Regions from separate parts of the Kluyvera chengduensis genome, predicted to be linked through region 2. Evidence: predicted binding sites of a transcription regulator. Region 2 holds the regulator's gene; each other region holds the start of a gene.
The links. The regulator Fur, encoded in region 2, represses iron uptake genes when iron is present. The targets are predictions, from matches to a motif close to ATAATAATGAGAACNACTATCAA.

Region 1 (3,284 bases), 610 kb from region 2:
TGCGTGGTGCCACCGAGTTTGCCTGCGGTGTTATCCGGCGCAATTTCCATTGGCCCGGTATAGCGCACCCCGGCCCCCACCGTCAGCCCGCGCACCAGACTTTGATCGAAGGTGTAATCCCCCCACAGGTTAAACGCGTTTTCCGGAACCTGCGTCGGACGTTTACCCTGATAGGTTTCATCTTCGGTATTAATGGCGTGCGTATAGGCGTAGTTGGCTATCAGATTGATGTTATCGGTTGGTCGGCTAATGGCCGACAGCTCCGCACCGTTTGATTCAATCTCCCCCGTCTGATGGTAGTTCCAGCTCGGGTCCAGGCTCAGCACGTTTTTCTGCTTAATGTTAAATACCGAGGCGGTGAAGGTGGTGGCATATTCCGCCAGCAGGTACTTCACACCACCCTCCACTTGTTTACTGGTGGTCGGTTTCACCTGGTCGGCCGTCAGGTTACGCGCCGGTGATACCGGCTTAAACCCTTCGGAATAGCTGATAAACGGCGAAATACCGTTATCAAAGGCGTACAGCGCCCCGAGCCGTTTCGTTACCCGGTCCTGAGAAATCCACGTTTTCTGGTCGTCTTTAAGATAATCGGTAGTGGCAGACTGGTACTCATCGTAACGCAGGCTGGCGAGAAGATTCAGACCGCCAAACTCAACCTGATCCTGAAGGTAGTACCCTTTCTGGTTATAGGAGAGACGGTTTTTCTGTTCCGTATACAACCCCAGCGCGTCTTCATTGACCAGGCCGAAATCCGGGTTGCGCATATCAATACCCGGCGTCGTTGACGCAGGCGCATAGCGATAGTGGTAATGCGAGTTCAGCTTCTGGTAATCAAACCCGGCCAGCAGGTGGTGCTGCCACTCACCAAAGGCGAAGGTGCGCGTCACCTGATTATCGATGTTGAAGCTATGCAGGTCTTCATCCGTGGTGTAAGCAAAACGGTCTAAGTCATAAACGGGATTGTCCGTATTCCCCGTGGAGTAAATGCTCTTCTGGTGGGTATCGATATCAAAGTAACGCGCTTTCTGCGCAATGCCCCAGCCGCTATCAAATTCGTGCTCGAAGCTATAACCCACCATCCACTGGCGCTGTTTAAAACCGTTCCATTTGTCACCGGCATAATCGCGCTTGTCGGCATAGCTTGAGCGCAGATAAGAGAGCGGCAGCGGGTTCGACGGCGTCAGGCTTGGGGTGTTTTGCGCCAGCGCATCAATCGTCAGCCGGGTTTTATCGCTCGGTTGCCAGGTGACGCTCGGTGCCACCAGATAATCCTCGGTGCGGGTGGTGTGCGGCTGATCGTCGCCTTCCGTCGCTTTACCCAGCAGGCGGTAGCTCCAGTCGCTGTCGGCAATGCGCCCGGTGGAATCGAGATACCCCTCTTTCAGATTACGGGTGCCGGTATTAAAACCCACTTCGGTGCGCGGCGTCGTCTGCGGTTTTTTGCCCTGAATGTTAACCAACCCGCCCGGCGAGCCGTTGCCATACAGCACGGAAGAGGGCCCTTTCAGAATATCGACGCTCTCGATCAGCAATGGATCGATACGCGCTTTAGTATTGCCGGTAACGTTATAAGGCAGTTGCAGACCATTGTAGAACTCATTATCAACGGTAAAACCGCGGATTTTGTATTCGCTCATATAGGTGGTACTGCCGCGGGATTCGGTCGAGACGCCCGGCGCATAGCGCAGGATCTCATTCACCGATGTCGCATGGCGTTCGCTGATTTCATGCTGACTGATGGTGTTGATCACCTGCGGCGTTTTACTCTCCGCCACTGCGGATTTGGTGGCGCTGTTGGTCCAGGCCGGGAGCTCACCGCTCTCGCCTGACCCGGTAACTATCATCGTGGTTTCATTTTTATCAGCCCAGGCCGATGTGGAAAGCGCAACGGCAATCATCCCTGAAAGCGTACAACGACGAAAAACGGTTTTTTTCATTTTATAAGTGAACCCAAAACGCACAAAGAACGATAATTATTATCATTTGTGTTTTTAGTTCAACATAAAAATGCAGGCAACGACGAAAAGTGGAAAAACGCGGGGGATAAAACGAAGAACGGCCCCTTACGGGGCCGTTGCGAGACATTATTCGCGGCGAATCAGGCGGAAAACCACCAGCACAACGATGGCACCCACTACGGCGACCAGGAAGCTGTGCAGGTTAAAACCGGTGACGCTGCCGCCGAGGCCAAACGTGGTTGCTAACCAGCCGCCCACAACCGCACCAACTATCCCCAGGATGCAGGTGAGGATGAATCCACCCCCATCACGCCCCGGCATAATCAGTTTGGCAATAACACCGGCAATCAGACCAAAAATAATCCAGGTAATAATACCCATTTTCCCACCTCTTCAGTTCCATTAAACAGCCATAAAAGCGCCGACATTCTGCGCCGCTAATACTTCAAGTATAGGTAATTGTTCTTAAAAAACCTGGAATGGCGATGATATTTTATACGGATAAATACGAATATTGACGTAAGCACTGTCTTAAGTGCTTACGTCAGCCTAAAGCTGCGAAGATGTTAAATATTTTCATTTGGGCGCTGAAGTTATAGATTGCTACGCCGATAGATAATTAAGCCTCTGCCATTCAGGAGCCATTCCACGTGAGTGAGCACAACACACAGTTCCTAAAGCAAAACCCATTAGCCGTATTGAGTATTCTGCGCGATCTTCAGCAGGCTAACGCCGCGCTGCGCGTCAGCTGGTCGTCCCGACAGTTTATTAGCCGTATTCTTGATGCCAGCCAGCAGCGGCTGGTGATTGATTTTGGCAGCCGGGAAGAAGATAACATTGCGGCCAGAACGGCAAAAAATATCACCATCGTTGCCGAAACTAACGGTGCCAAAATTGAATTCACGGTGCCAGCCATGGCGGTCGAAGATTATCAGAACCTGCCTGCCTTCGTGATGCCTACGCCTGCGGCGGTCTGGTTTATTCAGCGTCGGGAGTTTTTCCGCATTCCCGCCCCGCTGCATCCGCCCTATTTTGGTAAAGCCACGCTGCCGGATAAAAGCACGCTGCGCTTCCGTCTGTACGATCTTTCGCTCGGCGGTATGGGCGCACTGCTGGATGCGCCAGCGCCGGAGGGATTAGTGCCGGGTATGCAACTTAAAGAGATTGAGCTGGATATGGCGCAGTGGGGGCGCTTTCGCTTTGATGCGCAGCTGTTGGGAATAAGCGAGCGCAAAGTGGTGGATAGCAAGAACGAAACCATCGTCACGCCGCGCTTAAGCTTCCGTTTTCTGAATATGAATCCGGTGCTTGAGCGCTCGCTCCAGC
Region 2 (3,284 bases):
ACCACCATATCATTAAGTTTCAAGAGGTTATTTTACTCATGGCAATCGTTGGCATCTTTTTCGGTAGCGATACCGGGAACACCGAAAATATCGCAAAAATGATTCAAAAACAGCTTGGTAAAGATGTCGCTGACGTTCACGACATTGCCAAGAGCAGCAAAGAAGATCTGGAAGCATTCGATATTCTGCTGCTGGGTATCCCAACCTGGTACTACGGCGAAGCGCAGTGCGATTGGGATGACTTCTTCCCTACGCTGGAAGAAGTGGACTTCAACGGCAAGCTGGTCGCGCTGTTTGGTTGCGGCGACCAGGAAGACTACGCCGAATATTTCTGTGATGCGCTGGGCACCATTCGCGACATCATTGAACCACGCGGTGCGGCCATCGTCGGTCACTGGCCAACAGCTGGTTACCATTTCGAAGCGTCTAAAGGCCTGGCCGATGACAACCACTTCGTGGGTCTGGCCATCGACGAAGACCGTCAGCCTGAGCTGACCGCTGAACGCGTTGAAAAATGGGTTAAGCAGGTTGCAGAAGAGCTGCACCTGGAAGACATCAAAAACGCCTGATGCAAAATAATGAGGCTTAGTGATGAAACTACGCCTCATTAATAGGTAAAAGCAATTAAAATAATAGCTACAATTTTTTAACTTTTTAGCGCATACCTGTACAATATCTTCTGATTTAGCGCGGTCTCATCGTAACTTTGTCGGTGAAGCCTCGTTTTTGATAGCTTAGTTTACCCGGCTCTTGCTGTTTTCATTTCAATAGGGTCATTCTATAATGAGACGCATTAATTCGGGTGCATTCTCTGTGATACTTTCGCTGATGGAAGTTGATCGTTTAGCAACAGGACAGATTCCGCATGACTGACAACAATACCGCATTAAAGAAGGCTGGCCTGAAAGTCACACTTCCACGGTTAAAGATTCTGGAAGTCCTCCAGGAACCCGATAACCACCATGTCAGCGCGGAAGACTTATACAAACGCCTGATCGACATGGGTGAAGAGATTGGTTTAGCGACGGTTTACCGCGTACTGAACCAGTTTGATGACGCCGGCATCGTGACTCGTCATAACTTTGAAGGCGGTAAATCCGTTTTCGAACTGACCCAGCAGCATCACCACGATCACCTGATTTGCCTCGACTGCGGCAAAGTGATCGAGTTCAGCGATGATTCCATCGAAGCTCGTCAGCGTGAAATCGCGTCGAAGCATGGTATCCGCTTAACTAACCACAGTCTTTATCTCTACGGTCACTGCGCTGAAGGCGACTGCCGTGAAGATGAACACGCGCACGACGCTGTCGCAAAATAAGCGTACGGCCTCTCGAAAAGCCAGCCTATGCGCTGGTTTTTTTATGCCCTGCGTTTACTGCGCCCACAAAAAAACCGCTGCAAAAAAGTGCAGCGGTTTTTTATTATCAGCGTAAGCTTATTTCTGTGGCGTGTTGTTGCTGCGAATTTCTTGCCAGATCTTGTCGCAGTTTTTCGCTACCGCTTCATCATTGCCCATTTTTCTGGCGTTAATGCATTTCTGGTAGTCAATGACGCGCACGCTTTCCTGGTTAGCGAACTGCTCGTGCGCTTTCTCTTGCTTCAGCACGTTCAGTACGCTCTGGCAGGCCTGAATTTTATCCGGATTGCCTTCTGCGGTGTTAATACAGGCGCTGTAGGCATCCTTCAGCTTGCTATCTTCCTTCGGCGCAGGAGATTGCGCACAGGCGGTTAACCCGGCGGCCATCAGCGCAACAATAATTAGTTTTTTCATACGATGAGCCTCTTAGCAGCGGCAGAGGTCTCCCCCTGCCGCATTAGCATCAGAAAATGGTGAATGGTGCGATAACCATGAATTTCACGTCACGCTCATCCTGGAAGATGTTGCCGTAACCACCGCCCCAGCTTGGGATATCGGAGTGGTTGTCGTACTGGGTGAAGTGCAGTTTGAACAGCGTACCCTTCGCACGACCATCCTGTACGGTGTAAGCCACATCGAGGCTGTAGGCAGACTCTTTAATCTTGTTGTTCTTGTCGTAGTACGCATCCGGGTTCAACTGCCAGCTCGCTGGCTTAGCATCCCATGCATAAACGTAAGAAGCACCCACTGCCCAACCCGGCAGATCCCAGTTCTTCAGGTCATACATGGTGCCGAAGAAGACCGCTTTTTCGCCGTTGGCGTTGAAGTCAGAGCGGTTATCCCACCAGATATCCAGACGACCGTTAGAGGAGGCGTAGGTTGGCGTCATACGCTGCAGGAAGTAACCCTGCTGACCTTCTGCTTTAACCCAGGTCCCTTCCAGGCGGAAGTCGAACACTTCTTGCAGCTTGTAGCCGAAGGTTAACGCCTGCAGCCATGCTGTGCCGTCATAGATATCGTTAACACCATGATCGCTCACCTTGTCACGGGTGCCGTAGAACTGGTAGCTGGTGGTCAGCGGGCCGCCAGGGATATCAAATTTGTAGCTACCTTTGGCGAAGTACTGATCGATATAGCCTTCTGCCTGACCAAATGCGGCTTCCAGCACCAGGTCATTTTTGAAATCGTATTTCGCACCGATAGAGTGCAGGTAATCAACTTTGGTCTTCTGATCGTTCTGATAGAAGTTGTCCATTTCAAGGTGCCAAGGCGCCTTGTAGTTGTTAGTCCACATATAGGAGAAGCTCAGCGCGCCAGCATCACCGTAGTCGAAATTGGCCCCGGCTTCAGCACCCTGATAAGTACCAGGCATGAAGCTCCAGTGCGGCGCCAGCAGCGTCTGACCGGTTGGCTGGATGTAACCTGCGCGAGCCCATGCTGGCCCTAATTTAAATTTAGCTGCCGCTTTGTACAGGCTGATACCGCTCTTATCGCCGCTGTAATCTTCGCTGTAGCCTTTGTTCTTAGAGGAGAACGCAATTTCGTTCGGGTGACCGCTTTCAGCACTTTCCGCCATTTCAATCGCGGTGAACGCAGCAATATCAATACCGAACATATCGGCAGCATAGCCGGACTGGAAGTCGAGGTTGGCGTTCCAGGTGGAGTGAGAAAGGTTGGTTTTGTATTTGTCATTATCAGTGACATCTTTACGGTCACGCTCACGCTGCCAGTAATAGATGCCGCCAGTCAGTGTGGAATCGTCGATGAAGCCTTCCGCTTTTGCTTCTGGAGTCATCATAAAGCCTGACATTGCTGTTACACCGGCGATAGCCAGCGCCAGCGTACTACGTTTGCCACTAAACGTACGCATAGTTATATCCTCTTTGACTTTTAAAAATGCCGCTGCAAAGCAGAAGCAAAAAATAAA
Region 3 (3,284 bases), on a different contig from region 2:
GGTTAAGCACCCGCTCGCGTTATCCATTTGCCGTCATATCGGCACTCCTAAGACTGCCCTGATTCTGGTAACCATAATATTAATGAGGTTTTTTTACCATGAATCAGACGCTACTTTCCTCTTTTGGTACTCCGTTCGAACGCGTTGAAAACGCGCTTATTGCTCTGCGCGAAGGTCGCGGTGCGATGGTGCTGGACGACGAAGATCGTGAGAACGAAGGCGACATGATCTTTGCCGCCGAAAACATGACCGTTGAACAAATGGCGCTGACTATCCGTCACGGTAGCGGCATCGTTTGTCTGTGTCTCACCGACGAACGTCGTAAACAGCTGGATCTGCCAATGATGGTAGAAAACAACACCAGCGCCTACGGCACCGGCTTTACCGTCACTATCGAAGCGGCTCACGGCGTGACCACCGGCGTTTCTGCCGCTGACCGTCTGACCACCGTTCGTGCGGCGATTGCCGACAACGCGAAACCTTCCGATCTGAACCGTCCTGGCCACGTTTTCCCACTGCGCGCGCAGGCGGGTGGCGTACTGACCCGTGGCGGTCATACCGAAGCGACTATCGATCTGGTAACGCTGGCAGGCTTCAAACCGGCGGGCGTACTGTGTGAACTGACCAACGACGACGGCACGATGGCGCGTGCGCCAGAGTGCATCGAGTTTGCGAAGAAACATAACATGGCGCTGGTGACCATCGAAGATCTGGTGGCCTACCGTCGTGAACACGAACGTAAAGCCAGCTAATTTTAGCGGCCTGTGTGATGAAGCCCGGTTTGCGAGACGCACCGGGCTTTTTTATTGCCTGTCGTCAGCCAATGCCCATTGATTGCAGAATTACCAGGCTCATTCCCATCACCGACATCCCGCACAATACGCCGTAGCTCGGGTTGTTGTTAGGGTCTATCTCTTTGGCCAGCGGCATGAGTTCATCCACCGAAAGGGCGACCATAATCCCGGCGACCGCCGCCATAATCGAGGCCATCAGCACCGGTGACACCATGCTGCCGAGAATCGCCCACGCCAGCACGCCGCCGAGTATTTCAGCCATGCCGGAAATCCCCGCCCAGAATACCGCTTTACGCTTTGAGCCCGTGGCGGCATAGACCGGCCCGGCAACCGCCAGCCCTTCAGGAATATTGTGCAGCGCCACGGCAAGCGCAATGCCAAAGCCCAGCTCAAGGTTGTTGCTGGCGGTGACGAAGGTGGCGATGCCTTCCGGGAAGTTATGCAGACTGATGCCGAGAGTTAACAGCACGGCAGTGCGGCGAATGTTGCGCGGCAGCGGCTGGGTGTTTTTCTGCATCAGGTCCTGCGGATGCGCATGCGGCAACACGTGATCGAGGGCAAAATAGCCAATCAGGCCCACGACAAACATCCCGTAGCCCAACACTGGCGACATTCCGGGGGCGTCGAGCGCGGCGGGCAGCATCTCCATTAAGGAGATAAGCAGCATAATGCCGGCGGCAAAGCCGAGTGAAAAGGCGAGTACCCGGTTGGACGGTTTTTGTCCGATAACCCCAAGTATTGCACCAATGAAGGTGGCAGCTCCTGCCAGTAATGTCAGAATCAGCGGTACCGACATCGCTTACTCCTTATGATAATGATTATCATTCATGATATTGAAAATCGTCGTTCAAGGCGAGAGGCGACGCTATTCTTTACTTCATCCTTACATTCAAATTTTCTGAAGATCATCATCACGCTTATCTGAGTTTATCCTCACTCAAAACAGGTTAATGTGGTGTTATTCAATTATTCCCTCTGGAAGGATAACATCATGTCTCGTAGCCGAATGCCAGCACTGTTTTTAGGTCACGGCAGCCCGATGAACGTACTGGAAGATAACCTCTATACCCGTACCTGGCAGCACCTGGGCGAAACCTTACCGCGTCCGAAAGCGATCGTGGTGGTGTCCGCGCACTGGTTTACCCGCGGCACGGGCGTGACGGCGATGGAAACCCCGAAAACGATCCACGACTTCGGCGGTTTTCCGCAGGCGCTTTACGATACCCATTATCCGGCTCCGGGCTCCCCGGCGCTGGCGCAGAAGCTGGTAGAGCTTCTGGCTCCTGTTCCGGTGGCATTGGATAAAGAAGCCTGGGGTTTTGACCACGGCTCCTGGGGTGTGCTGATCAAGATGTACCCGAATGCGGATATCCCGATGGTGCAGCTGAGTATCGACAGCACGAAACCGGCGGCGTGGCACTTTGAAATGGGTCGTAAGCTGGCGAGCCTGCGCGATGAAGGCATTATGCTGGTGGCGAGCGGCAACGTCGTGCACAACCTGCGCACCGCGAAATGGCACGGTGATTCAACGCCATACCCGTGGGCCACGTCGTTCAATGACTATGTGAAGGCAAACCTGGACTGGAAAGGACCGGTAGAACAGCATCCGCTGGTGAACTATCTGGCGCATGAAGGCGGTTCATTGTCGAACCCAACGGCGGATCACTTCCTGCCGCTGCTTTATGTTCTGGGGGCCTGGGATGGAGAAGAGCCCATCACGATCCCGGTAGACGGTATCGAAATGGGCTCCCTGAGTATGCTGTCGGTATTAATCGGCTAGCGATTACTCAACGAAAATGTGGGGATAGAAGCGTGACAGATCCTGAGTGATCAGCGCTCTGTCCTCACGAATACCGATCCCAGCCGGTTCGTCGTTAATCAGCCAACTGCCAATCAACATGTAGCTATCACCAAACTTCGGCAGCGGATGGAACTGCTGCACAATCATCCCTTCTTCGCCGTACGGTCCTTCCACCTGCTCGATGGTTTTGCCATTCTCGACTATCGAAATGTTGGCGCCTTCGCGGGAGAAGATTGGCTTCACCACGAATTTGTCCATCTCTGGATGGTTGTCTTCGGCAAAGTAGGCCGGCAGCAGGTTTGGGTGATCCGGGAACATCTCCCACAGCAGCGGCAGCAGCGCTTTGTTAGAGATGATGCTCTTCCACGCCGGTTCCAGCCAGCGTACGCCAGCGTCTTCGAGCTTGGTGGAGAACATCTCGCGTAGCATGTATTCCCATGGATAGAGCTTGAACAGGTTGCTGATAACCTGATCCTGAAGATCGGTAAACTGACCTTTCTCGCCCAGACCGATCTCATCAATATAGAGAAACTCGGTTGCCACACCGGCTTCAGCGGCACAGTCTTGCAGGTATTGCACGGTACCGCGATCTTCCACGGTATCCTGACAGCAGGTCAGATGCAGTAGCTGGAAGCCGTGCTGTTCGCGCAGCACGTTGAAGCGCTCGATGATCTTTTCCTGCAGGCTGT

Region 1: the regulator Fur is predicted to act here: its motif matches at 1,967-1,989, upstream of ACH1XZ_RS07480 (TonB-dependent siderophore receptor).
Region 3: the regulator Fur is predicted to act here: its motif matches at 1,597-1,619, upstream of zupT (zinc transporter ZupT).

What each region holds. Positions count from the first base shown of each region.
Region 1 is NZ_JBIQOI010000002.1:381,419-384,702, forward strand. Features, by position in the region: gene ACH1XZ_RS07480 (TonB-dependent siderophore receptor) at 1-1,937, opposite strand, end outside; gene ACH1XZ_RS07485 (GlsB/YeaQ/YmgE family stress response membrane protein) at 2,085-2,339, opposite strand; gene ycgR (flagellar brake protein YcgR) at 2,609-3,284, shown strand, end outside.
Region 2 is NZ_JBIQOI010000002.1:993,003-996,286, forward strand. Features, by position in the region: gene fldA (flavodoxin FldA) at 39-569, shown strand; gene fur (ferric iron uptake transcriptional regulator) at 866-1,318, shown strand; gene ACH1XZ_RS10315 (ChiQ/YbfN family lipoprotein) at 1,436-1,771, opposite strand; gene chiP (chitoporin ChiP) at 1,821-3,227, opposite strand.
Region 3 is NZ_JBIQOI010000004.1:100,344-103,627, reverse strand. Features, by position in the region: gene ribB (3,4-dihydroxy-2-butanone-4-phosphate synthase) at 99-752, shown strand; gene zupT (zinc transporter ZupT) at 817-1,590, opposite strand; gene ygiD (4,5-DOPA-extradiol-dioxygenase) at 1,786-2,574, shown strand; gene ACH1XZ_RS13070 (glutathionylspermidine synthase family protein) at 2,578-3,284, opposite strand, start outside.